3 regions of the Streptomyces sp. GMY02 genome follow, and region 3 is predicted to be linked to each of the others. Evidence: predicted binding sites of a transcription regulator. Region 3 holds the regulator's gene; each other region holds the start of a gene.
What was found. Region 3 encodes HrcA, which represses chaperone genes, less so after heat shock. Its sites were predicted from a motif close to TTNGCACTCNGNNNNNCNGAGTGCNAA; they were not measured.

Region 1 (10,592 bases), 2.5 Mb from region 3:
AGACCGTCACCGAGTGCGGACCCTTGAGTTTGAGCCGGCGCCGGAGTTCCTCCGGTTCCACGGCCGAGCCGCGCTTCTTCACCGTCAGGATCCCGACTTCGCGTTCGCGCAGCAGGGCCTTGAGCTTCTTGAGGCCGAAGGGGAGTTCGTCGGTGATTTCGTAGGCGGTGGCGTACGGGGTGGGGCGCGGCTCGTCGGCCGTGATGTACGCGATCGTCTCGTCCAGCAGGCCGCCCTCCAGCTCCTCGGCCACCTCGGCGACCAGATGCGCGCGGATGACGGCGCCGTCCGGTTCGTAGAGGAAACGGCCGGTGGCGCGGACGGGCGGGTCGGGGAGGCCGCGGCCGGTGAGGGTCACCGTGGGTCGGCCGGGGGCGAGCAGGGTGGCGCGGCGGGCACCGGGGGTGACGGAACCGGACGTTCCGCTGCGGCCGTCGTACCAGAGCACCGCCTCCTTGACGTCCCCGGAGTCCGAGATCCACTCGGCCTCGAAGTCGTCGGGGATCAGCTCGTGCGGAATGCCGGGCGCGATCTTGACCGCGCCCGTGCCGGCCCGTCGTACCGCCTCGACCGCCCACGACAGTGGCGGTGAGTAGGCCTCCGGATCGAAGATCCTGCCCCGGCCGCCGCGCCGGGCGGGGTCGATGAAGACGGTACGGGCCCCGGCCAGGTCGTACTCCAGGACATCGGCGCGCGTCACCGTCGCGGGCGGAGCGGGCGGACCCGGCGGACCGGGCGGAGCGGCCGAAGTGCCCCGGGTGGCCGAAGTGGCCTGCGCGCTCTGCGCGCCCGGAGCCAGCATGCGCAGGTTCGCGGCGGCGATCTCGCAGGTCAGCGGGTCGAGATCGACGGCCGTCACGGCGAAGCCCGCGCGGGCCAGCTCGATCGCGTCGCCGCCGATGCCGCAGCAGAGGTCGGTGATCCGGCGCTCCGGGGCCAGTGCGCGGAACCGGGCGGCCCGGTGGGCGGCGACGGTGGAGCGGGTGGCCTGTTCGATTCCGTTCGGCGTGAAGTACATGCGGTACGCGTCCTCCGCGCCGAACTTCGCCACCGCGCGCTGGCGCAGCCGCGCCTGGGTCAGCGCCGCCGAGACCAGCTCGGCCGGGTGCTCGCGGCGCAGCCGGGTGGCGACGGCGAGTTCCCCCGCGGGGTCGTGGTCGCGCAGCTCGGCGAGGAGCGCCTGGCCCTCGGCGGAGAGCAGCGGCGCGAGCAGCGGGGAGTCGGCGCCGAGGGAGGCAGGGGCGCTCTGGTGAGAGGCGGTGTGCGGGGGTGCGGAGGCGCGGTCGGTCACCCGGTCCATTGTGGGCCAGCCGGGCGATGGTGGGCGCCCCGGCGGCGCTGTCGTCCGGGCGCGGGCACCCCGCGCTGACAGGATCCGACACCATGCAACTAGTACGACAAAACGAAGAAATGATGACAAGGGTGACGGCGAAGGGAGGCAGGGGCGGTACGGGGGACAGGCGGGGCGCGGACGCCGCCACAAGCGGCGGACAGAGCGCAGGGGCAAGCACGGCCACGGCCGCGGCGGCGCCGCGCGCGCGAGGCAGACGCGGCCGCGCCGTACTGGCCGCACTCCTCGTCGGCGCGGTCGTCTGCGGATGCACCGCCGGCACCGGCGAGGTGCCCAGGCCCGCGGGCGCGCACCCCGGCCAGCCGGGCGCCCCCGGCCATGGCGGGCCGGACGCGCAGGAGGAGGCCCCGGCCGGGATGATCGCCGGTTACGCCGACAACCTCCGCCGCAATCAGGCCGCCCGTGCGATCGCAGCCAAGAAGTGGGGGCTCGACGCCACCCCGCTGCCGGCGCCCAGACCGCCGAGCGTCAAGCCGGTCATCACCACCCGCAAGGGCTTCGAGGTCGAGGACAGCGAGAATCTGCCGCCGATCTTCACCACCGTCCCGACCAAGGACAAGGTCGTCTTCCTGACCATCGACGACGGCTCCGAGAAGGATCCCGACCTGCTCCGGATGATGAGCGAGTTGAAGATCCCGTACTCCGCCTTCCTCAGCGACTACGTCATCAAGGACAACTACGGCTACTTCAAGCAGATGCAGGACCAGGGGGTCACCCTCAACAACCACACCCTCAACCACCCCTACATGCCGGGCCTGTCGTACGAGGAGCAGAAGCGGGAAATCTGCGGTCAGCAGGACAAACTCCAGAAGCGGTACGGGCACCGTCCCACGCTCTTCCGGCCGCCCTTCGGCAACTACAACCGCGACACCCTCGTGGCCGCCAAGGAGTGCGGTGTGAAGGCGGCACCCATCTGGGCGTCGGAGGCGTTCCCCGACCACATGGAGTGGCGTGAGTGGGACAAGGACATCCACCCCGGGGACATCATCCTGACCCACTTCCGGGGGCAGGACGAGTGGCCGGGCACCATGCCCGACATGATCCGGCATGTGATGAAGGTGATCACGGACAAGGGGTATTCCGTGGGCCGGCTGGAGGACTACGTATGAGGCGGGAGGTGCTCCGATGAAGCTCGGAAACCGGCTGATGGCGGCCGGAGCACTGGCGGTGGGCGCACTCGTCGCCGCCGGCTGCGCGCAGACGTCCGACCCGGTGGACCCGATCGAACGGCTCGGCCGCAAGGCGGCACAGAAAGCGGCACAGAAGGTCGCCCCGCACGCCTCGCACCCCGCACCGGGCGCGGCCGGGCGAGGAGCCGTACGCCTCGCCCGCCAGCCGCGCGAGATGTGCCCCGGAGAACGGCCGCTCATGGGTGCGGAACGATCGGCGGGCGGTACGGAGGAGTCCGCGGGCGGTACGGAAAAGTCCGCGGGTCGTACGGAAACGGCGACCGCGGGCGGTACGGAGCGGTGGACCGGGGGCGCGGACACGGAGCGGCCGGACACGGAGCCGGGGCCCGGGGGCCCGGGCGTGCGCGCCGGGGGACGGCTGTGAACGTCGCCGCGTTGTCCACAGGCGTGTGCGCTGTTCGTACAGTCGTACGGAATCAAGCCCCTGGTGACGGCGTTCTCCTATCGAGACCGAACCGCCACGCGCAGCCGTATTGGCACTCCGCTTGACCGAGTGCTAATCGCGGTCATAGTCTCGGGTCTGGCACTCCCCCATGGAGAGTGCCAAAGCGCGACTGGCAGGTCCGGCACCCGCGACGACGGATCGACCCTTTCGCCACCCTCAGACAGTCAACCCCGTGAGATCTCCGAAGGGGGAGGTCGGATCGTGACGACCGCCAGCACCAAGGTTGCCATCAAGCCGCTCGAGGACCGCATTGTGGTCCAGCCGCTCGACGCCGAGCAGACCACGGCCTCTGGCCTGGTTATCCCGGACACCGCCAAGGAGAAGCCCCAGGAGGGCGTCGTCCTGGCCGTCGGTCCGGGCCGTTTCGAGAACGGCGAGCGGCTTCCGCTCGACGTTTCCGTCGGCGACGTCGTTCTGTACAGCAAGTACGGCGGCACCGAGGTGAAGTACAGCGGCGAGGAGTACCTCGTCCTCTCGGCTCGCGACGTGCTCGCGATCATCGAGAAGTAATCACCCAGTTCGAGTTTGCTTGTGAACCGCGCCCCTGGCCGCCCTGCGATTGCCGGGCGGACAGGGGCGCGGTTCATGTGAGAGGACAGAGAAGCTCCCATGGCGAAGATCCTGAAGTTCGACGAGGACGCCCGTCGCGCCCTCGAGCGCGGCGTCAACAAGCTTGCCGACACGGTCAAGGTGACGATCGGCCCCAAGGGCCGCAATGTCGTCATCGACAAGAAGTTCGGCGCCCCCACCATCACCAACGACGGTGTCACGATCGCCCGTGAGGTCGAGATCGACGACCCGTACGAGAACCTCGGTGCCCAGCTCGTGAAGGAGGTGGCGACCAAGACCAACGACATCGCGGGTGACGGCACCACCACCGCCACCGTGCTGGCCCAGGCGCTGGTCCGCGAGGGCCTGCGCAATGTGGCCGCGGGCGCGTCCCCGGCCGCCCTGAAGAAGGGCATCGACGCCGCGGTCAAGGCCGTCTCCGACGAGCTGCACTCGACCGCCCGTCCGATCGACGACAAGTCCGACATCGCCGCCGTGGCCGCGCTCTCCGCGCAGGACCAGCAGGTCGGCGAGCTGATCGCCGAGGCGATGGACAAGGTCGGCAAGGACGGTGTCATCACTGTCGAGGAGTCCAACACCTTCGGTCTGGAGCTGGACTTCACCGAGGGCATGGCCTTCGACAAGGGCTACCTGTCGCCGTACATGGTGACCGACCAGGAGCGTATGGAGGCCGTCCTCGACGACCCGTACATCCTCGTCCACCAGGGCAAGATCTCCTCCATCCAGGACCTGCTCCCGCTGCTGGAGAAGGTCATCCAGGCGGGTGGCTCCAAGCCGCTGCTGATCATCGCCGAGGACGTCGAGGGCGAGGCGCTCTCCACCCTCGTCGTCAACAAGATCCGTGGCACCTTCAACGCGGTCGCGGTGAAGGCCCCCGGCTTCGGTGACCGCCGCAAGGCCATGCTCGGCGACATCGCCACCCTCACGGGTGCGACCGTCATCGCCGAGGAGGTCGGCCTCAAGCTCGACCAGGCCGGTCTCGACGTGCTGGGCTCCGCCCGCCGCGTCACCATCTCCAAGGACGACACGACCATCGTCGACGGCGGCGGCAACGCCGGGGACGTCGCGGGCCGCGTCAACCAGATCAAGGCCGAGATCGAGTCCACGGACTCCGACTGGGACCGCGAGAAGCTCCAGGAGCGCCTCGCGAAGCTGGCCGGCGGCGTGTGCGTGATCAAGGTCGGCGCCGCCACCGAGGTGGAGCTGAAGGAGAAGAAGCACCGTCTGGAGGACGCCATCTCCGCGACCCGCGCCGCGGTCGAGGAGGGCATCGTCTCCGGTGGTGGCTCCGCTCTGGTGCACGCCGCCAAGGTGCTGGAGGGCAACCTCGGCAAGGAGGGCGACGAGGCCACCGGTGTCGCGGTCGTCCGCCGCGCCGTCGTCGAGCCGCTGCGCTGGATCGCGGAGAACGCGGGCCTCGAGGGCTACGTCATCACCGCGAAGGTGGCGGAGCAGGACAAGGGCCACGGCTTCAACGCCGCGACCGGCGAGTACGTCGACCTGGTGAAGGCCGGTGTCATCGACCCGGTCAAGGTCACCCGTTCGGCGCTGGAGAACGCCGCGTCCATCGCGTCGCTGCTGCTCACGACCGAGACGCTGGTCGTCGAGAAGCCGGCCGAGGACGAGCCCGAGGCGGCTCAGGGCGGCCACGGCCACAGCCACTGAGACCCGGCGCGTACGCCCGTACGGTCACACCGAGGCCCGGCACCCCGCTCAGGGGCGCCGGGCCTCGGCGCGTCCCACGACCGGCCCGCACCGGTGCCCGGGCTCCGGCACGTCGGCGGGCCCGGGGGCTCCTCGTACCGGTGCCCGACGCGCGGGCCCGTGCGCGTCACCGCGTCCCGGACCGTCTCACGCCTCAGCTCCCCGCCCCCGCGACCATGCCGGTGCGCCGGCGGCCTCGGCGCGTCGTCTACTGCGGTCCGTACTTGCGGCCCGTCTTCGAGGTGACTCCGCCCAGCAGGCCGCGCGGCGCCAGCTTTACCGCGCCCATCAGCGCCTTGTACCGCGGGTCCGGTACGGACACCGTCTTGCCGCGGGCCAGATCCGCCAGCGCCGCCTCCACCACCCGGTCCGCGTCGAGCCACATCCAGCCCGGGATGTTGTCCGTGCCCATCCCGGCCCGCTCATGGAACTCGGTCCGTACGAACCCCGGGCACAGCACCATCAGCCGTACCCCCGTCCCCGCCACATCCCGGGACACGCCCTGGGTGAACTGCACCACCCAGGCCTTCGAGGCGCCGTACGTCCCGCGCGGTACGAACGCGGCCACGGACGCCACATTGACGACTCCGCCCCGGCCCCGCTCCCGCATGCCCGCCACGCCCGCCGAGGTGAGCCGCAGTACCGCCTCGCAGTGCACCTTCAGCATGGTCAGCTCGTCGGCCATGGAGACTTCGAGGAAACGGCCCTTGTTGCCGAATCCCGCGTTGTTGACCAGCAGATCGACGGACTGTCTGAGGTCCGAGAGCCGCCTCTCCACCGACGCGATCCCGCTGTCGGTGGAGAGGTCGGCGGTCAGTACCTCGGCCTCGATGCCGTGCCGGTCGTGCAGCTCGGTGGCCTGGTCCCGCAGGCGTGCGGTGTCACGCGCCACGAGGACGAGATTGTGCCCGTCCGCCGCCAGCCGGCGCGCGAAGGCCGCGCCGATCCCGGCCGTCGCGCCCGTAATCAAAGCAGTCGTCATACGGGCACGTTAGTGCCTGGATCAGTGGCCCTGATGTGCGTGGACGGCAGATGGACGACCTGCCCGCTGCCCCTTGTCGACCACCACGAACTGCCCCATCATCCCCTGGTCTTCGTGGTAGAGCAGATGGCAGTGGTACATGTACGGGGCATTCGGGTCGGCCGGCCCGTCGAACCGTATCGCCAGCTTCACCGTCGTACGGTCCGGCAGGAAGACGGTGTCCTTGGCGCCGCGCAGGGCCGGTTCCGGTGCGTGGCCGTTCACCGACAGGACCCTGAACTGCACCCCGTGGACATGGAAGTTGTGCGGCATCCCATTGGTGTTCCGTACGGTCCAGATCTCCGTGGCCCCGCGTGTGACCGTGCCGTCGATCCGGCCCATGCTCATGGGCCTGCCGTTGATCCCCGTCACCTGGAGGTTGAAGAACCGCCCGCGCGCGGCATGCGAACCGTCCGGTATCTCGGGCTTCTCCAGGGTGGCGGGCAGCGCCGGCGAGTGCCGCAGCCGCTTCTGGGCGCGCAGTTCCAGTACGTCGAAGGTGTCGTCGCCGCCGTTGAAGCGCTGGTTGTAGAAGTCCTGGCCGATGGAGAGCGGGTAGCTGCGCAGTACGGTGCGTTCCCCGGGCCGTACCCGTACCACGATCTCGGCGCGCTCGCCCGGCGAGAGCTGGATCCGGTTCATGGGCGCGGCCTTCTCCAGCAGCCCGCCGTCGGTGGCGATCAGCGAGAACTCCCGGTCGTCGTCGAAGCCGAAGTCATAGGTGCGGGCGGACGAGGCGTTGAGGAGCCGCAGCCGTACGAGTTCGTCGCCGACCACGCGGTACGGGTCGAGGGTGCCGTTCACCATCGTCCGGTCCCCGAGGAAGCCGACGGTCTGCAACAGCCCGTGGCCGTGGTCGAAGCGGGCCCCGTCGAACTTCACGTCCTGGACGATCAGCGGCAGATCGTTGACCCCGTACGTGTCGGGCAGTCCGAGCCCGAGGGACTTCGCGTCGTCGAGGATGAACATCCCGGCGAGACCGCGCTGGACATGGTCCTCGGTCTCGCCGTGCGGATGCGGGTGGTACCACAGCGTCGCGGCCTGCTGGTCGATCTTCCAGTGCGGTGACCAGGTCGCTCCGGGGGCGACCAGCTGGTGCGGGCCGCCGTCCATCGCCGCGGGCAGCCGCATTCCGTGCCAGTGCACGGTCGATGCCTCGTCCAGCGTGTTGCTGACCCGTATCCGGACCTTCTCACCGCGCTGGGCGCGCAGTGTGGGCCCCAGATAGCTGCCGTTGAAGCCCCAGGTCGGGGTCTTCTGCCCGGCGGTGAACTCGGTCTCGCCGGCCTGCATCCGCAGGTCGAAGACCCGGGTGCCGTCGGGGCCGACCGACGACTTGGCGAGCGGTGGTACGGCGAGCTGGTTACGGAAGGTGCCGCGGCCGGCCGTGGAGACCTTGGCGCCGGAGTACACCCAGAGGAATCCGCCGCCGGCCGCCACGGTCAGGACGATCCCGAAGGACACGAGAATGATGAGGAGACGCTTGAACCCAGACATGATCCGAGCGTCCCGGCGGGCCGGGTCCCGCTTCATCGGGGGCGCCCCCGAGGCACCCCCGAGACCCCGCCCGTCACTCTCAGGGGCATCCCCTACGCATGAAGTATTCCGTCCAACCCGCCCCAGGTCAGGGCCACTTCACCACGGGCACCAACCCTTAGGGGGTGTCGCCGCGAGCAAGGGCCGGGCGCCTGCCGGGCACGGCTTGAGGCGTTCCGCGCCGGCCGCTTGAGTGTCCCGTCTCAGACGCCCTGCCCGTACCGCTCGACGTACTCGCGTGCCTTCTTCAGCTTCTCCGAGTGGAGCGCCTCACCGGCCGCGAGGAGACGCGGCAGCAGATCCCGTTCGGTCGTGACGGCACGGAAGGCCAGGGACACCGTCACCTCGTGCGCGGGCCGGTGGACGATCTCGATCGGATCGCCCGCACGGATCTCACCCGGAGTGATGACCCGGAAATACGCTCCCGTCACCGCCTGGCCGGTGAACCGCTTGATCCAGCCGCGCTCGCCGAGCCACCCCTGGAACGTACGGCACGGAATCCGGCCGCTCGTCGCCTCCAGCACCACATCGGGGCCGATCCGCCAGCGCTCCCCGATCCTCGCGCCGGTGATGTCCATCCCGGAGGTGGTGAGATTCTCGCCGAAGATCCCGTTGGGCAGCGGCCGGTCCAACTCCCTTTCCCAGAAGTCGAGATCCTCCCGCGCGAACGCGTACACCGCCTGGTCATTGCCGCCGTGATGGCGCAGATCGCAGACCGAGTCCCCGACGATCCCGCTGCCGCCCGCGCCCTTGGGACCGGGATCCGCCACCCGCACGGGACCGTCGGCGGGACGCTTGTCGATACCCGTGAGGCCGCCCGGTGCGTCCGAGTACTCGACGGCCTTCGGCCGCCCCACATTCACGGTCAGAAGTTTCATACGCCCCACGCTATCCGCCGTCTTCTGCCGCGCCCTTTGAATTCCCGCGCCCCGCCGACTCCCGGAACTCCCGTGTTCCAACTCCCATGCTTCTCAAACTAATCCGCCATTATCTGGCAGCTTCCCAAAGAGTCGCTTATGGTGAAGAAATGATTGAGGCCCGCCATCTCCGCGTACTGCGCACCGTGGCCGCCACCGGCTCGTTCTCGGCGGCGGCGCGCGAGCTGGGCTGCACACAGCCGGCGGTCAGCCAGCAGATGAAGACGCTCGAATCGTCCGCGGGCACCCCGCTGATCGTCCGTACCGGCCGTGAGACCCGGCTGACGGAGGCCGGGGAAGTGCTCGTACGGCACGCGACGGGCATACTCGCCGGACTCACCGCCGCCGAGGAGGAGATGGCGGCCATCGCGGGGCTGCGGGCGGGCCGGGTCAGGCTCGTGTCGTTCCCGAGCGGCAGCTCCACGCTGGTGCCCGCCGCGCTCGCCGCGCTGCGCGCCGCCCACCCCGGCACCCGGGTCTCGCTCGTCGAGGCGGAGCCGCCCGCCTCGGCGGCGCTGCTGCGGGACGGCGACTGCGATGTGGCGCTGGCGTTCCGGTACGGCGGCTCCGCGGGGGAGTGGGACGACCTGGTCGTACGCCCCCTGCTGGTGGACCGGCTCGTCGCGGTGGTCCCCGACGGGCACCGGCTCGCGGACACGGGGACGGTACGGCTCGGGGAGCTGGCGGACGAGCCGTGGATCGCGGGCTGTCCGCGCTGTCGTGGTCAACTCGTCGACGCCTGCGAGGAGTCGGGGTTCACGCCCCGGATCGATTTCGCCACGGACGACTATCCGGCCGTGATCGGGCTGGTCGCGGCGGGTCTCGGGGTGGCGATGCTGCCGGAGCTGGCGCTGGAGTCCGTACGCCCCAAGGGGGTCCGTACGCTCGCGGTCGAGCCGTCGGTGCGCCGGGAGATCGTCGCGCTGACGCTGCCGGATCTGGCGTCCGTACCGGCGGTCGCGGCGACATTGGATCAACTGGTCCTGGCCGCCGCGCGCTGATGCCCCGCGGGCGTGAGCGGCAGGAGTGCGGTGGGCTCCTGGAGAGCGGGAGCCGAGATTGCAGGAACGTTTCTTCGCTGATTTCGTCAGGCTTCCGTCAATCGTCGGAGTGGCCGTTGGCTCCGCTGCCGCTGCCGTTGGCCGACGGGGGCGCCGAATTGGGGGCCGACGACGAGGGGGCCGAGGCCGACGCCGTGATCAGCCGGGTGCGGGCTCGCCCCATGAGTTCCTCGCGCTCGTCCTCGGTCAGCCCGCCCCACACGCCGTACGGTTCGCGCACCGCCAGCGCGTGCGCCGCGCACTCCGCTCGTACCGGGCAGCGCATGCACACCTCTTTCGCCGAGTTCTCTCGCGCGCTGCGTGCGGCTCCCCTTTCGCCTTCGGGGTGGAAGAAGAGTGAACTGTCGACGCCACGACAAGCCGCCAGGAGCTGCCAGTCCCACAGATCGGCGTTCGGTCCGGGAAGGCGGGAGAAATCTGCCATTGCTCATGTCCCCTTGAAACCGTGCTGAGGCGGATACGGGCCGCTGTGGACGCCGGGTACGAGCCCGACGCGCAACTCGCACCGGTGCTCACGACCGTACATCTACTATCCAAGTAGATGTAAATATGACTCATTGCGAATCTAGCCACAGACACCAGCAAAAGTGAAGAAAAGCCGCTAAATGGGGCATTAGCTCTGCGTGAAGCCGGGAGAACCCGGGAAGAGCGCCGTCGCTCTCCTCTGTGCGCGACCCCTCACAGGGAGTGCCGAACTCCACCGTCCGACCCGTAACTCTTTCGAGTGACCGTCGTTGAGTGTGCGAGGCGGTTGAGAGAACGAGCGCTCGGGCACATGTCCGAGGGCGTCAATCGCA
Region 2 (10,592 bases), 960 kb from region 3:
GCGTCGTTCAGCGCCGTGTCGAGCCTGCGGCCGAGGCGCTCGTACCCCACCTCTGCGAGGGCGTCGAGCAATGCCCGCTTGTCGGGGAAGTGCCGGCGCGGCGCGGCATGGCTGACGCCGACCTCGCGGGCGAGTTCCCGCAGGGAGAGGCCGTCGGCGCCGTGTTCGGCGAGGGTACGTTCCGCCTGCCGCAGCAGCGCGGTGCGGAGGTCGCCGTGGTGGTAGGGCCGGGGTGCGGTCACTCGGCCACCCTATCCAGATGTTCCCATTGACTACAATGTATCCAGTGACTACTTTGCAGCCATGACCAGCTCACACCCCACCCTCCGGCCCGCCGCCCCCTGGACCCTCGCCGACCTGCCGCCCCAGACCGGCCGTACCGTGATCATCACCGGCGCGGGCAGCGGTATCGGCCTGGAGACGGCCCGGGCACTCGTGTCCGCGGGGGCCCATGTCGTCATGGCCGTACGGAATGCCGAGCGCACCCGCGAGGCAGCCGCGAGCATGACCACCACCGGCCCGGCCACCGACACGGCCATCGGCGCGACCACCGGCTCCGCCACCAGCGCCGCCCCGCGGCACGGCCGCACGGCCGGCACCGTCGAAATCCGCGCCCTGGACCTCGCCGACCTCGCCTCCGTCCGCGGCTTCGCCGCCTCCTGGGACCGCCCGGTCGACGTCCTGATCAACAACGCGGGCGTGGCCAACGTCCCGCCCGGCCGTACCGCCGACGGCTTCGAGACCCACTTCGGCACCAACCACCTCGGCCACTTCGCACTGACCAACCTGCTGCTCCCCCGGATCACCGACCGCGTGGTCACCATCGCGTCGAACGCCCACAAGAACGCCACGCTCGACCTGGACGACCCGAACTGGCGGCGCCGCCCCTACCGCGCCTCCGCCGCCTACGGACAGTCGAAGCTCGCCAATCTGCTCTTCACCCTCGAACTACAGCGCCGACTGACGAAGGCCGGCTCCCCGCTGCTCGCCGTCGCCGCCCACCCGGGCGCGGCGACCACCGGCCTGAACCGCCACCTGGGCCCGTTCATGACCCTGGTCGCCACGATCGTCGGCCGCCTGGCCATGCAGAACGCCGCGGCCGGCGCCCTCCCGGCCCTCTTCGCCGCCACCCAGAACCTCGAAGGCGCCGCCTACATAGGCCCCGACGGCCGGGGCGAACTCCGCGGCCACCCCGCCCGGGCCGGCCGCACCCCCACCGCCCAGGACCCGTCCCTGGCCCGCCAGTTGTGGACCCTCTCCGAGGACCTCACCTCAACGGCCTTCCCCAGCCCCGGAAAGTGACCCTCGCCGCGCGGCGAGAGCCCCCGAAAACGCCCGAGGGCGGCACCCCCACACAGGGGTGCCGCCCTCAGTACAGAAGCGTACGGATCTACCGACGCGGGACGGATCCGAGCCGAGGAGGCTCAGAAGTCCATGTCACCGCCCGGCATGCCGCCCGGAGCCGCGGCCGCGGCCTTCTCCGGCTTGTCGGCGATGACGGCCTCGGTGGTCAGGAACAGCGCCGCGATGGACGCCGCGTTCTGCAGCGCGGAACGCGTCACCTTCGCCGGGTCGATGATGCCCTCGGCGATCATGTCGACGTACTCGCCGGTCGCGGCGTTCAGACCGTGGCCGACCGTCAGGTTCCGGACCTTCTCCACGACGACGCCGCCCTCAAGGCCGCCGTTGACGGCGATCTGCTTGAGCGGGGCCTCCAGCGCCAGCTTGACGGCGTTGGCACCGGTCGCCTCGTCGCCCTCCAGCTCCAGCTTCTCGAAGACCGAAGCGGCCTGGAGCAGAGCCACGCCACCGCCGGCGACGATGCCCTCCTCGACAGCGGCCTTGGCGTTGCGCACCGCGTCCTCGATGCGGTGCTTGCGCTCCTTCAGCTCGACCTCGGTCGCGGCACCGGCCTTGATGACGGCCACGCCGCCGGCCAGCTTCGCGAGGCGCTCCTGGAGCTTCTCGCGGTCGTAGTCCGAGTCGCTGTTGTCGATCTCGGCGCGGATCTGGTTGACCCGGCCGGCGACCTGGTCGCTGTCACCGGCACCGTCGACGATGGTGGTCTCGTCCTTGGTGATGACGACCTTGCGGGCGCGGCCCAGCAGGTCCAGGCCGGCGTTCTCCAGCTTCAGGCCGACCTCCTCGGAGATGACCGTGCCGCCGGTGAGGATGGCGATGTCGTTGAGCATGGCCTTGCGGCGGTCGCCGAAGCCCGGGGCCTTGACGGCAACCGACTTGAAGGTGCCACGGATCTTGTTGACGACCAGGGTCGACAGCGCCTCGCCCTCGACGTCCTCCGCGATGATCAGCAGCGGCTTGCCCGACTGCATGACCTTCTCCAGCAGCGGAAGGAGGTCCTTCACATTGCCGATCTTGGAGTTGACGATCAGGAGGTACGGGTCGTCCAGGGACGCCTCCATACGCTCCATGTCGGTGGCGAAGTAGGCCGAGATGTAGCCCTTGTCGAAGCGCATACCCTCCGTCAGCTCAAGCTCCAGACCGAAGGTCTGGGACTCCTCGACGGTGATGACGCCTTCCTTGCCGACCTTGTCCATGGCCTCGGCGATCAGCTCGCCGATCTGGGTGTCGGCGGCGGAGATGGAGGCGGTCGAAGCGATCTGCTCCTTGGTCTCCACGTCCTTGGCCTGCTCCAGCAGAGCGCCCGAGACGGCCTCGACGGCCTTCTCGATGCCACGCTTGAGGGCCATCGGGTTGGCACCGGCGGCCACATTGCGCAGGCCCTCGCGGACGAGCGCCTGGGCGAGCACGGTCGCGGTGGTCGTACCGTCGCCGGCGACGTCGTCCGTCTTCTTGGCGACTTCCTTGACCAGCTCGGCGCCGATCTTCTCGTACGGGTCCTCGAGCTCGATCTCCTTGGCGATGGACACACCATCGTTGGTGATCGTGGGGGCGCCCCACTTCTTCTCGAGGACGACGTTACGGCCCTTGGGGCCAAGGGTGACCTTGACGGCGTCGGCGAGCTGGTTCATCCCGCGCTCGAGACCGCGCCGTGCCTCCTCGTTGAACGCGATGATCTTGGCCATGTGAAGTGGTCCTCCCGGACAGGGGTCTCCCCGGGCCGCAGGGCCCAGGGGGCGGGTGGAGCGGACCGCGCCGGCGCCCGCGACGGACGGCCTGAGAGCCGTGCGGTTCATTGCCCCACCGGCTCTTCGGGCCTCACAGACCCGGTCCTCAAGTTGTCACTCTCACTTGCAGAGTGCTAACGCCAATGATTAGCACTCGACCCCCGAGAGTGCAAGCTCCCCCGGCTCCCACGACCCCTTCGAGGCACCCGCGCCGGAGCGGCCCCGCCGGAAGGCCGGAGCCCCCGGTTCTTACCGGGTGGGCGCACACGCACGGGGGCGCACACGCACGAGGGGCCCGTATCCCCATCTCTGGGATACGGGCCCCTCGCGCGTGAGCTGAGTGCGTCGGTGGCCGATCGCGCCGGGATCAGACGGCGAGCTTGACCATGTCCGCCTGCGGACCCTTCTGGCCCTGCGAGATCTCGAACTCCACTCGCTGACCTTCTTCAAGGGTGCGGTAACCGTCCATCTGGATCGCGCTGTAGTGGACGAAAACATCCGCACCACCGTCGACCGCGATGAAGCCGTACCCCTTCTCCGCGTTGAACCACTTGACGGTGCCCTGAGCCATGCCTAACTCCCCTATTACTGGCCCTTCCAGGGGGCCACACTTCGCGCCGGAACGCGTCGACCGCGGCTGAATGTATCTGCCCAACTGCCCTCTGCAACAGGTCAATCGGACGAGAATTCTGGGCATGGCTGAACACGCATAGCGACGAATTCGCTGCGTTCCCGGGCAAGTCGGGCCGGGCAAAGCGCACCTATAGCGCAAACAACACCAGGACTTTGCCCCCATGTTGTCGCGTTCTGATACACGCGCGGCAGGGCCGGCGGAGGGGCGTTCCCATACTCTATCGCGTTCAACCATAGAGAATGGCTCCCTCCGCTTGCTTCGCGGAGGGAGCCATCGGTGGAGCTTTCGGGGAGCCGCCAGAGAGCCGTCGGAGAGTCGTCGGAACGAGTCGGAACGTGCCGCGCCGGCCGGGCGGCGGAGCTCAGCCCCCGGCGACCGCCGGGATGATCGAGACGCCCGCGCCCGCCGGGGTGACGGTCTCCAGGCCCTGCTCGAAACGGACATCGTCGTCGTTCACGTACACGTTCACAAAGCGGCGCAGCTTGCCCTGGTCGTCCAGGACACGCGCGGCGATGCCGGGGTGGTTGGCCTCCAGGGACTGGATGACCTCGGAGAGGGTCGCCCCCTCGGCCGGGACCTCGGCCTGGCCGCCGGTGTACGTACGGAGAATGGTCGGGATGCGGACATTGACGCTCATAGTGGTGTTCTGCCTTCCGTCTTCCGGCTTTCCGTAACGCCGGTAACGTCGTCGGGTTTCAGCGGGCCAGGCCGGCTTCGCGGAACGCGTCCAGGCTCGGGCGGATCGTCGCGGTCGGCCCCGTCGTCGCCGCCACGGCGTCCAGGGTCTTCAGTCCGTCACCCGTGTTGAGGACGACGGTCGTCAGCGCCGGGTCGAGCAGACCGGAGTCGATCAGCTTCTTCGTCACACCGACCGTCACCCCACCGGCGGTCTCCGCGAAGATTCCCTCGGTGCGGGCCAGCAGCTTGATCGCCTCGACGATCAGCTCGTCGTCGACGTCCTCGACCGCCCCGCCCGTACGCCGGGCGATGTCCAGGACGTACGGTCCGTCCGCCGGGTTGCCGATCGCCAGCGACTTGGCGATCGTGTCCGGCTTCTGCGGCCGTACGACATCGTGCCCGGCCTTGAACGCGGTGGACACCGGCGAGCAGCCCTCGGCCTGGGCGCCGAAGATCTTGTACGGCCTGTCCTCCACCAGCCCCAGCTTGATCAGCTCCTGGAGACCCTTGTCGATCTTCGTGAGCTGCGAGCCCGAGGCGACCGGGACGACGATCTGGTCGGGGATCCGCCAGCCGAGCTGCTCGCAGATCTCGTACGCGAGGGTCTTGGAGCCCTCGCCGTAGTACGGGCGGAGGTTGACGTTGACGAAGCCCCAGCCCTCGCCCAGCGGGTCGCCGATCAGCTCCGAGCAGAACCGGTTCACATCGTCGTACGTGCCCTCGATACCGACGAGTTCACCGCCGTACACCGCCGCCATGACGACCTTGCCCTGCTCCAGGTCGTGCGGGATGAACACGCAGGAGCGGAAGCCGGCGCGGGCCGCGGCGGCGCCGACCGCGCCGGCCAGATTGCCGGTGGACGAGCAGGAGAGCGTGGTGAAGCCGAAGGCGCGGGCGGCCTCGACGGCGATGGCGACGACGCGGTCCTTGAAGGAGTGTGTCGGATTGCCGGAGTCGTCCTTGACGTACAGGCCGCCGGTAACGCCGAGTTCGCGGGCGAGATTGTCGGCCTTGACCAGCTTGGTGAAGCCGGGGTTGATGTTCGGCTTGGTCGCCACATCGGCGGGGACGGGCAGCAGCGGCGCGTACCGCCAGATGTTGTCGGGGCCTTCGGCGATGCGCTTCTTGAGCTCTTCGGGGGTGCCGCTCGGCAGGTCGTACGCGACTTCGAGCGGCCCGAAACAGCTCGCACAGGCGAAGATGGGTCCGAGCTGGAAGCGCTCTCCGCACTCGCGGCACGAGAGCGCGGCGGCGGGTCCGAGATCAACGGAGGCGTCGGCGTGGCGGACGGTCTGCACAGCCATGATGGCGAGGCCCTTTCTCCTCATCTTCCTTACGACGCGTTTCGCCGCAAGACGGAATTGGCACCTTCCCCACCGTGACCTCGCGGTCGGCGGGAGGGTTGCCGGGACTTCAACGGGCCGTTCCCTCAGTCCCTCTGGATGAGCGCTATGGCGCGGACCCCTGGTCCGGCGCGTTTTTTCACGAAACGACCCCGGCATGCGGTGGCCACTCGTGTTGTTCAAGACTGTAACCGAAGGAGCGGACGGTTGAGATAGTGGTCCGCACCGCGAGATGGATCACGTCACCACGCGTGGCATGGACAGGCACGCGTGAACGGGCACGCGTGAGACGCATGGGCGAGCATCGCACGACACGCACGACACGTCAGGGAGAGTACCGACCGTGCTGGAAGAGGTGGAACGCTGGCTGACCAGGCGCTCCTGGTCGGCGGCCGACCGTACGCTCGACCGGCTCCTGCTGGCGAAGGCCGCGCGCGGGACCACGGTGAGCGTGGTGCTGCCGGCGCTCGACGAAGAGGCGACGGTCGGCGGGATCGTGTCGGTGATACGGCGTGAGCTGATGGAGCGTGCGCCGCTGGTCGACGAGCTGGTGGTGATCGACTCCGGTTCCACGGACCGTACGGCCGAGACCGCGGCGGCGGCCGGGGCGCGGGTGGTGCACCGGGACTCGATCCTGCCGCGGCTGCCCGCACTGCCCGGCAAGGGCGAGGTGCTGTGGCGGTCGCTCCTGGTGACGAGCGGCGATGTGGTGTGCTTCGTGGACGCGGATCTGCGGCGGTTCTCGGCCGAGTTCGTGTCCGGGACGGTGGGACCGCTGCTGACGGACGCGGATGTGCAGTTCGTGAAGGCGATGTACGACCGTCCGCTGACTGAGAGCGCTCTCCTGACCGAGAGCGCTCTCACCGGCGGCCAGGGCGACACGAGCGGCCGGGGCGACCCGGACCGCCGCGGCGGGGCGGCGGCCGGGCAGGGCGGGCGGGTGACCGAGCTGGTGGCGCGCCCGTTGCTCAATCTGCACTGGCCGCGCCTGGCGGGGTTCGTCCAGCCGCTGGGCGGGGAGTACGCGGCGCGGCGCTCGCTGCTGGAGCGGCTGCCGTTCCCGGTCGGGTACGGCGTGGAGCTGGGGCTGCTGGTCGACGCCCTGCACACGGTGGGCCTGGACGCGCTCGGCCAGGTCGACGTGGGGGTGCGGCTGCACCGGCACCAGGACGACCGGGCGCTGGGGCGAATGGCCGCGGCGATCTACCGTACGGCCCAACTGCGCCTGTCCCGCGCGCATTTGGTCCGTCCGGAGCTGACGCAGTTCGACCGGGGCGAGAACGGGTTCGTACCGCGCACCTACTCCGTCGACACGGAGGAGCGGCCGCCGATGCGGGAGATCGCGGAGTACACGGCCGGACGCGCGGCGTAACCACGCATCATCACATCCGTTGCTTACATTGCACCCTTATGAGGGCAAAAGATGTGATTATCAGGCGGGCAATCGGGGTGCTGGCCGGAACGCTGGTGGCGCTGGCACCCGGGCAGGCGCTGGCCGCGGACCAGCCGCCGGCGGACGGCGCACGGGTCTACGGCCCGGTGCGGGAGGCCGTGGAAGGCGCGGTGCACGAGCCGCTGGAGGGCCATCTCGCGGACACCGGAGGCGTGGCGGAGCGGTTGTGGCTGCTGGGCGGGGTGGCACTGGCGCTGACGGGCGCGGGCGTGGTGGCGCTGGCGGCGACCCGTGGCCGCCGCTGAGCTCCGACGGGGCGCACACCACACCGTCCGTACGTTTGAGCGTTTACGGGACGGGCTAGGTTCGGCACATGGTTACCGAGCCGTCCTCCCGGCCCAAGGTCCAGCCGGCCCAGATCCTTGTCGCGTCCAACCGCGGCCCCGTCTCGTACACCCTGCGCGACGACGGCTCGCTGGCGCCGAAGCGCGGCGGCGGCGGTCTGGTGTCCGGCCTCTCGGCCATCGGGTCCGACGACGGCGCGGTGTGGGTGTGCGCGGCGCTCGGCGACGGCGACCGCGAGGCGGTGCGGCGTACGGACGGACGGCTCGACCCGGCCGACACCGGCGGCCAGCGGGTCCGGATGCTGGGGATCGCGCCCGAGGTGTACGCCGACGCGTACAACGGCGTCGCGAACTCCACGCTCTGGTTCCTGCACCATCTGCTCTACCAGACACCGCTGGAGCCGTCCTTCGGCCCCGAGTTCCGCGCGCAGTGGGCGTCGTACGAGACGTACAACCGCGCCTTCGCGGAGGCGCTGGCGGACGAGGCGGCGGAGGGCGCGGCGGTCCTGGTGCAGGACTACCACCTGGCGCTGGTGCCCGGGATGCTGCGCGCGCTCCGCCCCGACCTGCGCATCGGGCACTTCTCGCACACCCCGTGGGCGCCGGTCGACTACTTCCGGCTGCTGCCCGACGACATCGCCCGCCAGTTGCTGCGCGGCATCCTCGGGGCGGACCGCGCGGCGTTCCTGACGCACCGGTGGGCGGACGCCTTCCGTGCGTGCTGTACGGAACTGCTGGGCGGGACGGGCAACACCAGGACCGGTGTGCACGGCCTGGGCGCGGACGGCGACTTCCTGCGCGAGCGCGCGCACCGCCCGGACGTGGAGGAGCGGATCGCGACCCTGCGCGAGCAGATCGGCCGTACGGGAGGCCCGGGCCCGGACTCCGGCGAACCGCGGAGGACGATCGTCCGGGTGGACCGTACGGAACTGTCCAAGAACATCGTCCGCGGTCTGCTCGCCTACCGGCAGCTCCTCGTCGACCACCCCGAATGGCGCGAACGCGTCGTCCATGTCGCCTTCGCCTACCCCTCCCGGCAGGATCTGGCGGTCTACCGCGACTACACCGCCGAGGTCCAGCGGGTGGCCGAGGCGATCAACGACGAGTTCGGCACGGCCGGCTGGTCCCCGGTCGTCCTCCACGTCCGCGACGACTTCGCCCGCTCCCTGGCCGCCTACCGGCTCGCGGACGTGGCCCTGGTCAACCCGATCCGGGACGGCATGAACCTGGTCGCGAAGGAGATCCCCGTCGTCTCGGAGCGCGGCTGCGCGCTGGTGCTGTCGCGGGAGGCGGGGGCGTACGAGGAGATGGGCGAGGACGCGCTGACGGTGAACCCGTACGACATCTCCGCCACGGCGAAAGCGCTCCACCAGGCCCTGACGCTCTCCCCCGAAGACCGCGCGGAACGCGCCAAACGCCTCTCCGCGGCGGCCACGGCCCTCCCCCCGCAGCAATGGTTCCTGGACCAGCTCACGGCCCTCCGCGCCTGACCCCCTGAGGGGGGCCGGGCGAGGCCGGGTCAGTCCATGGCCCGGGCGAGGGAGGCGAGGTAGTCGGCCAGGGAGGCGGGGCCGGGGAGGCGGAGGTCGGCCCGCGCGGACAGTTCGGGGACCTCCGAGCCGCTGCAGATCAGCAGGCCGGGGTGGCCGTCGGAGCGGAGTTTCTCGACGGCCGCGTAGGCGGGGAGATCGCCCAGGTCGTCGCCCGCGTAGAGGACGGTTCCGGCGCCCGTCTCACGGACGTACTCCAGCAGCGCCACGCCCTTGTCCATGCCGGGCGGGCGCAGTTCGAGGACCATGCGGCCCGGTTCGACGATCAGGCCGTGGCGGGCCGCCAGTTCGGCCAACGGGTCGCGCAGGGCGTCGAAGGCGGCCTGGGGGTCGGTGGCGCGGCGGGTGTGGACCGCGACCGCCTGGCCCTTCTCCTCTATCCAGGTCCCGTGCCAGGCGCCGAACCGCTCCAGGAATCCGGGGAGTTCGGCACGGACGGCCGCGACGCCCTCGTGCGGGGCGGGGGTACGGACGGTGCCGCTGACGGCGTCCCAGCGTTCGGCGCCGTAGTGGCCGAGGACCACGAGGTGTTCCAGGCCCGGCACTCCGGCGAAGCCGCCGTACCGCACCGCGACCCCGGCCGGACGGCCGGTGATCACCGCGACGGACGCGACATGCGGGGCGAGGGCGGCCAGCGCGGGGACGGCGCGCGGGTGGGCGCGGGCCTGTTCGGGGTCGGGGACGATGTCGGCGAGGGTGCCGTCGAAGTCGAGGGCGACGACCGCTTCGCCGGGCCGGGCGAGAAGCGCGGCGAGGCCGTCGGCACCGGCGGGTGTGGTGGGTTCCGGCAGGGGGAGGGGGTACGGGTTGCCCATGCTCCTGAGCGTATCGGCGGGGACGCCACGGCCGGTACGAAACGGTGAGCCCGGGCTGCCCCGGGGCCTTGTCCTCAATCGCCGGACGGGCTGGATTCGGCCGGGCGGCAACTTCGACTGCGGGGCTGGATCCTGGCGGGGTCAAGCGATTCGGGTGCCGGGCGGGATCTGGCCGGCCAAGCGCCTCGGCCACCGGGCGGGCCCTGGCCAGGCCAGGTGCCCCGGCCAGCCGGGCGGGCCGTGGCCGGGCTCGGGCCGGAAGCCCGGTGCCGACCGGACAGGCAGAGATACGTGCCACACGACGCCGGGCCAGGCGCTCCGGCCGCCGGCGGGACCGAGCCGCGCCCCGCCACGGGCGCACAGGCCCGTGTCAGCCCTCTCGGCTTTCTCGTTTTTCTGCTCTGATTCTGCGCAGCCGATTCACCGTCACCGGGTCGTGTTCCGCCGCCCTCGGGTCGTCCAGCAGCGCTCCGAGGAGCTGGTAGTAGCGGGTCGGGGAGATGCCGAGGTCCTCCCTGATCGCGCGTTCCTTGGCGCCCGGGCCCGGCCAGCCGCGCCGTTCCACCGCGAGAACGGCGCGGTCCCGCTCGGACAGCCCGGCGCGCTCAGGGACGGGATCAGGCGCGGGATCAGGCGTCGCGGTCATATCCCCGACACGCTACCCCGGCCGTCACTCCGACGTCTCCGCCGCCGTCGCGTCCCGCGCTATCCGCCCCAGGACCGCCGCCGGATTACCGCCCGGCTCG
Region 3 (10,592 bases):
CGCCGTCGTTGGCGAACATGGCGACATTGCGGGCCGCCGCGAACCAGGGCTCCGTGGACGGCCGTATCTCCTTGGCCGCCGCCAGCAGGTCCGTCATATTGATCATGCGGACCGTGCCGGTACGGGCCGAGTCCAGCAGGGCGCTCTCCGAGGCGGATTCGCAGAGATGGGCGAGATCGGCGCCGGAGAAGTCCTCGGTGACCTTGACGAGCCGGCCGAGATCGACGGATTCGATGGGCCGGTCGCGCAGGTGGTACTTGAGGATCGCCTCGCGCGCGGGCGCGTCGGGCGGCAGCACGAGCAGGGTGCGGTCGAGCCTGCCGGGCCTGCGCAGGGCGAGGTCCACATCCCAGGGGACATTGGTGGCGGCCAGCACGAACACGCCTTCATTGACCGCGTCCACGCCATCCAGTTCGGTCAACAACTGGTTGACGGTATTGCGCATCCCATTGTGGTGCGTACGGCTCCTCTTGGCGCCCAGTGCGTCCAGCTCGTCCAGGAACACCACACAGGGCGCCTGACGGCGGGCGGTCTCGAACACCTCGTGCATATTGCGCTCGGAGTTGCCGATCCACATGTCCAGGACGTCATTGACCGACACGGACAGGAAACTCGCGCCCAGTTCGCCCGCGACGGCCCGGGCCACAAAGGTCTTGCCGCAGCCGGGAGGCCCGTAGAGAAGCAGCCCGCCGCGCAGGCTCTTGCCGAACAGCCTGCGCAGTTCGGGGTTGCGCATGGGGGCGAGGAAGGCGGCTTCGAGGCGGTCCTTGACCTCCCGCATCCCGCCGACATCGGCGAGGGTCACGGCACCCGGAGCGTCGATGTCCCAGGCGGAGGCGGTGGTGGAGTCCTCGCCGCCGCCGTCGGAGGCGAGGGGCGGTTCGGGGGTCCGGGACCGCGCGGACTCCTCCGGAGCGACGAAGCGGGGCGGGATCGCGTCGCTGATCTCCCGCTCGGCCGCGGTCCAGTCGAATTCGCCCGCGCCGGACGGAGGTTGACGGGAAGCGCCGCCTTCTTCAGGAGGCGAAGGAAATGGGGGCGACTCCACGGAGGGCGGCGGCATTGAGGGGGTTGAGGGTGGCGGTGCCGGCGGAGCCGGCACTCCCATGGCGCGCAGCATCAGCGCCCGCGCTTCGGCGTCCCCCGGAGCGTGCTGGAGCGCGACGGCCGCCTCGGTCACCGCCTCCTCCGCGTGTCCCGCGCCGAGCAGCAGCTCGGCGAGATGGATCCGCAGCGGTACGTCGTCGGGGGCCGCGGCCACGGCGGCGCGCAGGCTCCGGATCAGCGGGGACTCGTCGGACATGTCCACCACCCTATGAAGCGGCGGTGGGCCGCTGTCCAGTGGGTGGCGAGTACGGGCCGCGCGTCCGGCCACAGAAAAGCGCGGAAGGCTCGGAGGCCAGGGGGGCCAGGGGTCTCAGCGGCCAGGCCGCTCAGGACCAGCGGCCCGTGCGGCCGAGCAGCAGGGCCGTGGCGGCCGTTCCGGCCGTCGAGGTGCGCAGGACCGTACGGCCCAGCCGGTACGGCTTCGCCCCCGCCTCCGCGAAAGCCGCCAACTCCTCGGGGGACACGCCCCCTTCGGGCCCCACCACCAGGACGATCCGGCCCGCGGCGGGCAGCGGCGCGGCGGCCAGCGGCTCACTGCCCTCCTCGTGCAGAACGGCGGCGAAGTCCGCGTCCGCGAGCAGTGCCGCCACCTGCTTGCCGGTCATGGCGTCCATGACCTCCGGGAACCGCAGCCTGCGCGACTGCTTGCCCGCCTCGCGTGCCGTGGCCCGCCACTTCGCGAGCGACTTGGCGCCCCGCTCGCCCTTCCACTGGGTGACACAGCGCGCCGCCTGCCAGGGCACGATCGTGTCGGCGCCCGTCTCGGTCATCGTCTCGACGGCCAGTTCGCCGCGGTCGCCCTTGGGCAGCGCCTGGACGACGGTGATCGAGGGCGAGGGCTCGGGCTCGGTCCGTACCTCCGTGACCGCGACCTCCAGCCGGTCCTTGCCCTCGACGGCGGCGACCGTCCCGTACCCGCCGGTGCCCGCGCCGTCCGTCAGGACGATCTCCTCGCCGACACGCAGCCTCCGTACGGATACGGCGTGGCGCCCCTCGGGGCCGTCGAGGACGACCGTACCGACGCGCGGCGCGCCGCCCTCGACGAGAAAAACCGGGGCGGTCACGAGGCACTGCCCGCCAAGGACGCGCGCGTCGCTTCGAGTTCGGTCTCCAGGACCTCGACAAGCTGTCCCGCCGGCAGTTCGCGGGCCATACGGTGGCCCTGCCCCGCCCAGAGCGCCATCCCCTGCGGGTCGCCCACCCGGGCCGCGGCCTTGCGCAGCCCGGAGGTGAGGTGGTGGACCTCGGGGTAGGCGGCCGGGGCGTACCGGCCGTGCTCCCGCATGAAGCGGTTGACCAGGCCACGGGCGGGCCGGCCGGAGAACGCCCGGGTCAGCTCGGTCCGTACGAACAGCGGATTGGTCATGGCCTGCTTGTGCACCACATTCGCGCCGGACTCCGGGCACACCAGGAACGCCGTACCGAGCTGGGCCGCGTCGGCGCCCGCCGCGAGCACGGCCGCGATCTGACCGCCGCGCATCAGCCCGCCCGCGGCCACGATCGGAAGCTGTACGGCCTCCTTGACCTGGGTCACGAGCGACAGCAGCCCGATGCCGGCGCCGTCGGTGCCCGGGTCGTCGCGGTGTGTGCCCTGGTGGCCGCCGGCCTCGATGCCCTGGACACAGACGGCGTCGGCACCCGACCACTGCGCGGCCTGGGCCTCTTCGGGGGTCGTCACCGTGACCACGGTGTACGTGCCGGCGCGGGCGAAGGCGTCCAGGGTCGACCTGCTCGGGCAGCCGAAGGTGAAGGAGACCACGGGTACGGGGTCGTCGAGCAGGATCGCCAACTTGGCCTCGTAGCCGTCGTCCCGGCCGGCCTCGGGGTCGCCGAGCGGTGTCTCGTACCAGGTGGCCTCACCGGCGAGCTGGTTGCGGTAGACCTCCACGGCCGCGCGGTCGGCGGACTGCGTCTGGGGCATGAAGAGGTTGATCCCGAAGGGCTGGCCGGTCAGCCCGCGCAACTGTTTGACCTCTTCGTACATGCCGTCCGCGGTCTTGTAGCCGGCGGCGAGGAATCCGAGGCCGCCGGCCTCGCAGACGGCCGCGGCGAGCTGCGGGCAGGAGGCACCACCCGCCATGGGTGCCTGCACGATCGGATACCGGCAGAGATCGGTCAGCGCGGAGGACATGGAGGCATGGTGCCATGCCCTCCGGGACAGCTCCGAATCGGTCCGGGGGTTGTCTACAATCGCCGGACGGGCTGCAAAAAGCCGCCCGTCCGGCGATTGAGGACGACAAACCACGCGCCCAGCGCCCGTTGGCTGTGCACTCCCGGAGGACGACCCCCGTACCACTCGGCCCCGCTACCGCCCGTTGGCTGTGCACTCCCGGGGGACAACCCCCGGACCCCCGGCCGCGCTACCGCCCGTTGAAGGCGTCCTTCAGGCGGGAGAACAGGCCCTGCTGACCGGGCTGGAACTGGCCCGTCGGGCGTTCCTCGCCCCGCAGTTTCGCCAGTTCCCGCAGGAGCCGCTCCTGCTCCGGGTCCAGCTTCGCCGGGGTCATCACCTCGACATGCACGATCAGGTCGCCCCGGCCGCCACCCCGCAGATGCGTGATGCCGCGCCCGTGCAGCGGGATCGACTGGCCCGACTGTGTACCAGGCCGTACGTCGATCTCCTCCATCCCGTCCAGCGTCTCCAGCGGGCACTTCGTACCGAGCGCCGCCGCCGTCATCGGAATGGTCACCGTGCAGTGCAGATCGTCACCGCGCCGCTGGAACACCGAGTGCGCCAGCTCATGGATCTCGACATACAGATCGCCTGCGGGACCGCCGCCGGGCCCGACCTCGCCCTCGCCCGCGAGCTGGATCCGGGTGCCGTTGTCGACACCGGCCGGGATCTTGACCGTGAGCGTACGGCGAGAGCGGATGCGCCCGTCGCCCGCGCACTCGGGGCACGGCGTCGGCACGACCGTACCGAAGCCCTGGCACTGCGGGCACGGCCGCGAGGTCATGACCTGGCCCAGGAAGGACCGGGTGACCTGCGAGACCTCGCCGCGGCCACGGCACATGTCACAGGTCTGCGCCGAGGTGCCGGGCGCGGCGCCCTCGCCGGAACAGGTCGTGCAGACCACGGCCGTGTCGACCTGGATGTCCTTGGTCGTACCGAAGGCCGCCTCGTTGAGGTCGATCTCCAGCCGGATCATCGCGTCCTGGCCGCGCCGCGTCCGCGAGCGCGGGCCGCGCTGCGACGCCGTGCCGAAGAACGCGTCCATGATGTCCGAGAAGTTGCCGAAGCCACCGGCCCCGAAGCCACCGGCGCCGCCCCCGCCCCCGTTCGCCGAGAGCGGGTCCCCGCCGAGGTCGTAGACCTGCTTCTTCTGCGGGTCCGACAGCACCTCGTAGGCCGCGTTGATCTCCTTGAAACGCTCCTGCGTCTTGGGATCGGGATTGACATCCGGATGGAGCTCGCGCGCGAGTCTCCGGAATGCCTTCTTGATCTCGTCCTGAGATGCGTCGCGGCGTACGCCGAGTACGGCGTAATAGTCCGTGGCCACTTACGACTCCGCCAGGATCTGTCCGACGTAACGTGCCACTGCGCGTACCGCTCCCATCGTTCCGGGGTAGTCCATGCGGGTCGGTCCGACCACGCCGAGTTTGGCGACTGCCTCGTCGCCCGAACCGTAGCCGACCGCGACGACGGACGTGGAGTTGAGCCCCTCATGGGCGTTCTCGTGCCCGATACGTACGGTCATGCCCGGGTCCTTGGCCTCGCCGAGCAGCTTGAGGAGCACCACATGCTCCTCCAGCGCCTCCAGCACCGGCCGGATGGTCAGGGGGAAGTCGTGTCCGAAGCGGGTGATGTTGGCCGTACCGCCGATCATCAGCCGCTCCTCGGTCTCCTCGACCAGAGTTTCGAGCAGGGTGGCGAGCACGGTGGACACCGCGCCGCGGTCCTCCTGCTCGAACGAGTCGGGCAGGTCCTGCACAAGCTGCGGCACGTCCGCGAACCGGCGCCCGACGATCCGGCTGTTGAGCCGGGCGCGGAGATCCGCGAGCGAGGTCTCGCCGAAGGGCGCGGGCGCGTCGATCATGCGCTGTTCGACCCGTCCCGTGTCCGTGATCAGGACGAGCATGAGCCGGGCGGGCGCGAGCGCCAGCAGCTCCACATGCCGCACCGTCGAACGGGTCAGCGAGGGGTACTGCACGACGGCGACCTGCCGGGTGAGCTGGGCGAGCAGCCGTACCGTACGGCCCACGACATCGTCGAGGTCGACGGCGCCGTCCAGGAAGTTCTGGATGGCGCGGCGCTCCGGCGAGGACAGCGGCTTCACACCGGCCAGCTTGTCGACGAAGAGCCGGTAGCCCTTGTCGGTCGGGATGCGTCCCGCGCTGGTGTGCGGCTGGGCGATGAAGCCCTCGTCCTCCAGGACCGCCATGTCATTGCGGACAGTGGCCGGCGAGACACCGAGCTTGTGGCGCTCGGTGAGCGCCTTGGAGCCGACGGGCTCCTCCGTGCCGACATAGTCCTGGACGATGGCGCGCAGGACCTCGAGTCTGCGTTCGCTGAGCATCGCGCACACCTCCAGCTACGGTCGTCGTCCCGGGCCGTATCACTTCTTGCCGTACCACTGCTTGCCGTGTCACTGCTTGGTACTTGCTCTGATACTTGCTCTGGTACTCATCGGTACTCGTTCTTGGCACTCGCTCACAGGGAGTGCCAACACTCCCCCCGTCAGTGTACGGCCGTGGGGTACACCCCTAGCAAGGGTGGCCGGGCACGGTAACGCCCGATCGCGCCGGTCGGCGGGGGCGCGGTTTCCGTAGCGTCCCGTAGCGTCCTGGTATGGACCTCTGCTGGGATCTCCGCTGGGAAGAGCACGGATGGGAGCGGCTGGCTCCCGGGGTGGGGCGGCGCCGGCTGCCGGGATGGGACGCGACGGCCGGACTGGTCGTCGGCGAGGACTCCGTCCTGCTGTACGACACGGGCGCGACGCTGCACGAGGGCGCGGGGCTGCGGGCGGGGGTGCGGTCGCTGCTGGGCGAGCGGCGCGTGACGCATGTCGCACTGAGCCATCCGCACTTCGACCATGTGTTGGGCACGGCGGTGTTCTCGGGGGTGGAGGTGTACGGGGCGGTGGGGCTGGCGCGGCTGCTGTCGGGGGGCGGGCCGGGGCTGTACGAGGAGGCGGTACGGCTGGGGGCCGACGCGGGCGAGACCGCGCGGGCGGTGGAGGTGCTGGTGGTGCCGCGGCACGAGGTGTCGGGGGAACTGGTGCTGGAACTGGGCGGGGGGCGGCGGGCGGTGCTGGTGAATGTCGGGCCTGGGCATACGGCGCACGATCTGGCGGTGCTGGTGCCGGGGGCTTCGGCGGGGGTGGGAGCGGGGGGCAAATTCGGCACGGGCGGGTGTGGCTTCGGCGGGGGCGGGGGTGGCTTCGGCTCGGGCGGGTGCGGGTGCGGACTCGGCGGGGGCGGGGGTGGCTTCGGCGCGGGCTGCGGGGACTTCGGTGGCTCCTCCTGTGGTCTTCTGCGGCGATCTGGTGGAGGAGTCGGGTGAGCCGCAGGCGGGCCCGGACGCGATCCCGGCCCGCTGGCCCGCGGCCCTGGACCGGCTGCTGGCGCTGGGCGGCGAGGACGCGGTGTATGTGCCGGGGCACGGGGCGGTGGTGGACGCGGCGTTCGTACGGGCACAACGCGAGGCGCTGGCGCGGCGGTTCGGAGGGTCGTAGGAGGCGGGGGCGCGTGGCCGGCAGGGGGCGGCGGGCCGGGGGCCGGGGGCCGGCCGGGCGCGTGGCCGGGGGCCGGCCCGGGGCCCGAAGCGGGGCCCGGGGGTCGTAGCCGTAGTGGCGCGGGCGGCCTATCGTCTTGCGAATGCGTAGCTACAGCCCCGATCTGACGCCGCCGTGGAAGAAGTCCACGCCCGCGCCCGAGGTCCCCGCGGAACCGGATCTGGTGGTCGAGGAGGTGTCGACGGGCTTCTGCGGCGCGGTGATCCGCTGCGAGCGGACCGCGGAGGGGCCGACGGTCACCCTGGAGGACCGGTTCGGCAAGCACCGGGTGTTCCCGCTGGTGCCGGGCGGGTTCCTGCTGGAGGGGCGGGTGGTCACCCTGGTCCGCCCGACGGCGGCGGGCCCGGTCCGGCCGGCCCGTACGGCGTCCGGTTCGGTGGCCGTGCCGGGGGTCCGGGCGCGGGTGGCGCGGGCGGGCCGGATCTATGTCGAGGGCCGCCATGACGCAGAGCTGGTGGAGAAGGTGTGGGGCGACGATCTGCGCGTGGAGGGTGTGGTCGTCGAGTATCTGGGCGGCATCGACGATCTGCCCGCCGTCGTCGCCGAGTTCGGCCCCGCCCCCGACGCCCGGCTGGGCGTCCTGGTGGACCATCTGGTCCCGGGCTCGAAGGAGTCCCGCATCGCGGCGCAGGTCACCGGCCCGGACGTGCTGGTCGTCGGCCACCCGTACGTCGACATCTGGCAGGCGGTGAAACCGTCGTCCCTGGGCATCCCCGAATGGCCGGCGGTCCCGAGGGGCGAGGACTGGAAGACGGGCGTCTGCCGGACGCTGGGGTGGGGGGAGAACACGGGGGCGGCGTGGCAGCACGTGCTCTCCCGGGTCCGGACCTACCGCGACCTGGAGCCGGCGCTGCTGGGGCGGGTGGAGGAACTGATCGACTTCGTCACGGCGCCGGAGGTTTGAGCGGGAGGTTTTCCCCAACCCCGCCCCTTCCCGAACCCGGGGCGAGCCCCGGGACCCCGAACCGCGCCCTGCGGGCGCGGGAGGTGCGTTCGGGGGTACGAGTACCCCCGAGCCCCCAGCAGCGCCGGCTCCGTGCCGCGCAGCCGCCCGAAGGGCGAGGGCAGCCGCCGCGCCATGGCGCCGGGCGCGCTGTGAGCGCACAGCGCTCGCGCCAGGTGCCCCCACACGGGCACAGTCCACGCACCACAACGCGCCCGCAGACGCCAGCGGCGAGCGACCGCCCTGGGAAGACCCGCACCTCTGCATCCCGCCTGCACAGGCGGAGCGGGGGGTAGCCCCGGCCCACCGCAGCCCGCGCACCACCACGTCCCGCAGACGCCAACGGTGGCAACCAGCCACAGGAAAACCCGCACCCACGCATCCCACCCGCACGGGCGGAGCGTTGATCTCGCCGGTGACAGCGCGGACAGTGGCCATCCCACCCGCACAGGCGGAGCCGGTGGGGAACACCGGCCCGCCGCCAGGCGGGCGCACCACCACGCCCCCCGCAGACGTCGGCGCCGGGCCGAGGTTGGGCCCGCGCCAGGCGGGCGACCTGCGGGCGCGGCCCGCGCCCCTTCAGTCCACCAGGTCCCGCACCACCGCGTCCGCCAGTAGGCGGCCCCTCAGCGTCAGTACCGCCCGCCCCTCCTCGAACCGCTCCCCCGACAGCAGGCCCGCCGTCACCGCGCGGCCGGCCGCCGCCAGGCCCTCGCGGGTCAGCAGGGACAGCTCGCAGCCCGCGGACAGCCGGAGTTCCAGGAGGATGCGCTCCACCCGGCGGTCCTCCGCCGAGAGGATCTCCCGCCCCGCCCCCGGCGACCGCCCCGCCGCCAGCGCCGCCGCGTACGCACCCGGGTGCTTCACGTTCCACCACCGCACCCCGCCCACATGGCTGTGCGCCCCCGGCCCCGCGCCCCACCAGTCCGCGCCGCGCCAGTACAGCTCGTTGTGCAGACAGCGGGCCGCCTCCGAAGTGGCCCAGTTGGACACCTCGTACCAGGAGAAGCCCGCCTCCGCCAGCACCGCGTCCGCGATCAGATACCGGTCCGCGTGCTCGTCGTCGTCCGTCATCGGGACCTCGCCGCGCCGGATCCGCCGCGCCAGCCCCGTACCCTCCTCCACGATCAGCGCGTACGCCGAGACATGGTCGGGCCCCGCCCCCACCGCCGCCGCCAGCGAGTCGCGCCAGTCGTCGTCGCTCTCCCCCGGCGTGCCGTAGATCAGATCGAGGTTCACATGCTCGAACCCGGCCGCGCGGGCCTCCGCCACGCACTCCTCCGGCCGCCCGGGCGTGTGCGTACGGTCCAGCACCTTCAGTACGTGCTGCTTCGCGCTCTGCATACCGAAGGAGATCCGGTTGAAGCCGCCCTCCCGCAGCGCCGCCAGATACTCCGGACCGACGGATTCCGGATTGGCCTCCGTGGTGATCTCGGCGTCGTCCGTCAGCCCGAACTCGTCCCGGACCGCCCCCAGCATCCGCACCAGATCGCCGACCGCCAGCAGCGTGGGCGTACCGCCGCCGACGAAGACCGTACGTACGGGCCTCGGGTCGTCGCCCAGTACCTTCCTGGCCAGCCGTACCTCGTCGATGAGGGCCGCGGCGTAGTTGTCGCGGGAGGCCAGCACACCGCCCGAGCCGCGCAGCTCGGTCGCCGTGTACGTATTGAAATCGCAGTAGCCGCAGCGGCTCGCGCAGTACGGAACGTGCAGGTAGAAGCCGAGCGGCCGGTCCGCCGCGCCCGTCAGCGCATGTGCGGGCAGCGCTCCGGTCTCGGGTACGGGCTCGCCGTCTGGCAGTGCGGAAGGCATGCGTCCAGTGTCCCGTACGAGCCGGGCTGCTCGGTCCGCGCGGTTCCGGCGCGGTTCCGGCGCCGTCCGGCCCCGGAGTCACTCTCCTGAAGTCATGCCGCCCCGACGCTGTCCCGCTCCGGTGTCACTCCGCCTGGAGCACCAGCAGCGCCAGATCGTCCCCCGGCGGTGTCTCCGCGAAGTCGTGCACCGCTTTCCGTATCCGGTCCGCGACCCCCTGCGCCGTCAGCCCCGTACACCCCGCCAGGACCCGCGCGAGCCCGTCGCCGTCGTCGAACATCCGCGGCCCCGAGCGCCGCTCCGTCACCCCGTCGGTGACACAGAGCAGGGTGTCGCCGGGCTCCAGGTCGAACGTACGGCTCTCATACGTGACGTCCTCCTCGACCCCGAGCAGAAGCTGCGGCTCCGCGGCCGTCCGTACCGTCCCGTCGGGCCGCAGGAGCAGCGGCAGCGGATGGCCGGCGCTGGCGAGGGTGCACCGTACGCCGCCTCCGGCGCCCGGCAGCGGCATCAGTTCGCCGTACAGCAGCGACAGGAAGCGCGCCTGCCCGCCGCCCTCGCCCGGAGCCGGCACGGAACCCGGCGCACCCGCACCCATACCCGTACCCGTGCCTGCCCCACCGGCGACACCGCCGGTACTGGTACCAGGACCGGTCCCGGTCGCCGCGGCGACGACCAGGGACGCCGACTCGGCCGCCTCCGTGGCATCGTCGAGGAGCAGCCGGTTGAGCCGGTCGAGGACCCCGCCGACGCGGTAGCCCTCGCGGGCCAGCAGCCGCAGCCACGGGCGGGCCAGGCCGGTGACGACGGCCGCCTCGGGGCCGCTGCCCTGGACGTCGCCGAGCATGAAGCACCAGCGGTTGCCCGGCGGGCACGGGAAGACGTCGTAGAAGTCGCCACCCGCGAGCCCCTCGTCGCTCGGTTCGTACACCAGGGAGCTGGCGACACCGGGGATACGGGCGACCTGGCTGGGCAGCAGACCGCGTTGCAGGACA

Region 1: a site for HrcA is predicted at 3,015-3,041, ahead of groES (co-chaperone GroES). Genes of this name have one in related genera too.
Region 2: a site for HrcA is predicted at 3,201-3,227, ahead of groL (chaperonin GroEL). Genes of this name have one in related genera too.

The regions. Positions count from the first base shown of each region.
Region 1 covers NZ_CP077658.1:3,279,469-3,290,060, reverse strand. The annotation lists gene KQY30_RS13710 (class I SAM-dependent methyltransferase) at 1-1,300, opposite strand, end outside; gene KQY30_RS13705 (polysaccharide deacetylase family protein) at 1,564-2,460, shown strand; gene KQY30_RS13700 (hypothetical protein) at 2,477-2,905, shown strand; gene groES (co-chaperone GroES) at 3,188-3,496, shown strand; gene groL (chaperonin GroEL) at 3,596-5,221, shown strand; gene KQY30_RS13685 (SDR family oxidoreductase) at 5,469-6,242, opposite strand; gene KQY30_RS13680 (multicopper oxidase family protein) at 6,264-7,778, opposite strand; gene KQY30_RS13675 (MOSC domain-containing protein) at 8,021-8,695, opposite strand; gene KQY30_RS13670 (LysR family transcriptional regulator) at 8,845-9,735, shown strand; gene KQY30_RS13665 (WhiB family transcriptional regulator) at 9,833-10,219, opposite strand.
Region 2 covers NZ_CP077658.1:4,808,448-4,819,039, reverse strand. The annotation lists gene KQY30_RS20430 (TetR/AcrR family transcriptional regulator) at 1-242, opposite strand, end outside; gene KQY30_RS20425 (SDR family NAD(P)-dependent oxidoreductase) at 304-1,302, shown strand; gene groL (chaperonin GroEL) at 1,425-3,047, opposite strand; gene KQY30_RS20415 (cold-shock protein) at 3,457-3,660, opposite strand; gene KQY30_RS20410 (ubiquitin-like small modifier protein 1) at 4,085-4,360, opposite strand; gene thrC (threonine synthase) at 4,419-5,705, opposite strand; SAM riboswitch class I at 5,723-5,850, opposite strand; gene KQY30_RS20400 (glucosyl-3-phosphoglycerate synthase) at 6,088-7,116, shown strand; gene KQY30_RS20395 (hypothetical protein) at 7,155-7,442, shown strand; gene KQY30_RS20390 (trehalose-6-phosphate synthase) at 7,556-8,971, shown strand; gene otsB (trehalose-phosphatase) at 9,001-9,846, opposite strand; gene KQY30_RS20380 (DUF3263 domain-containing protein) at 10,217-10,492, opposite strand; gene KQY30_RS20375 (ABC transporter substrate-binding protein) at 10,517-10,592, opposite strand, start outside.
Region 3 covers NZ_CP077658.1:5,770,459-5,781,050, reverse strand. The annotation lists gene KQY30_RS24430 (26S protease regulatory subunit) at 1-1,303, opposite strand, end outside; gene KQY30_RS24425 (16S rRNA (uracil(1498)-N(3))-methyltransferase) at 1,434-2,171, opposite strand; gene KQY30_RS24420 (nitronate monooxygenase) at 2,168-3,238, opposite strand; gene dnaJ (molecular chaperone DnaJ) at 3,468-4,607, opposite strand; gene hrcA (heat-inducible transcriptional repressor HrcA) at 4,608-5,624, opposite strand; gene KQY30_RS24405 (MBL fold metallo-hydrolase) at 5,897-6,610, shown strand; partial or broken gene KQY30_RS24400 (MBL fold metallo-hydrolase) at 6,567-6,782, shown strand; gene KQY30_RS24395 (DUF3097 domain-containing protein) at 6,925-7,746, shown strand; gene hemW (radical SAM family heme chaperone HemW) at 8,365-9,597, opposite strand; gene KQY30_RS24385 (ATP-binding SpoIIE family protein phosphatase) at 9,722-10,592, opposite strand, start outside.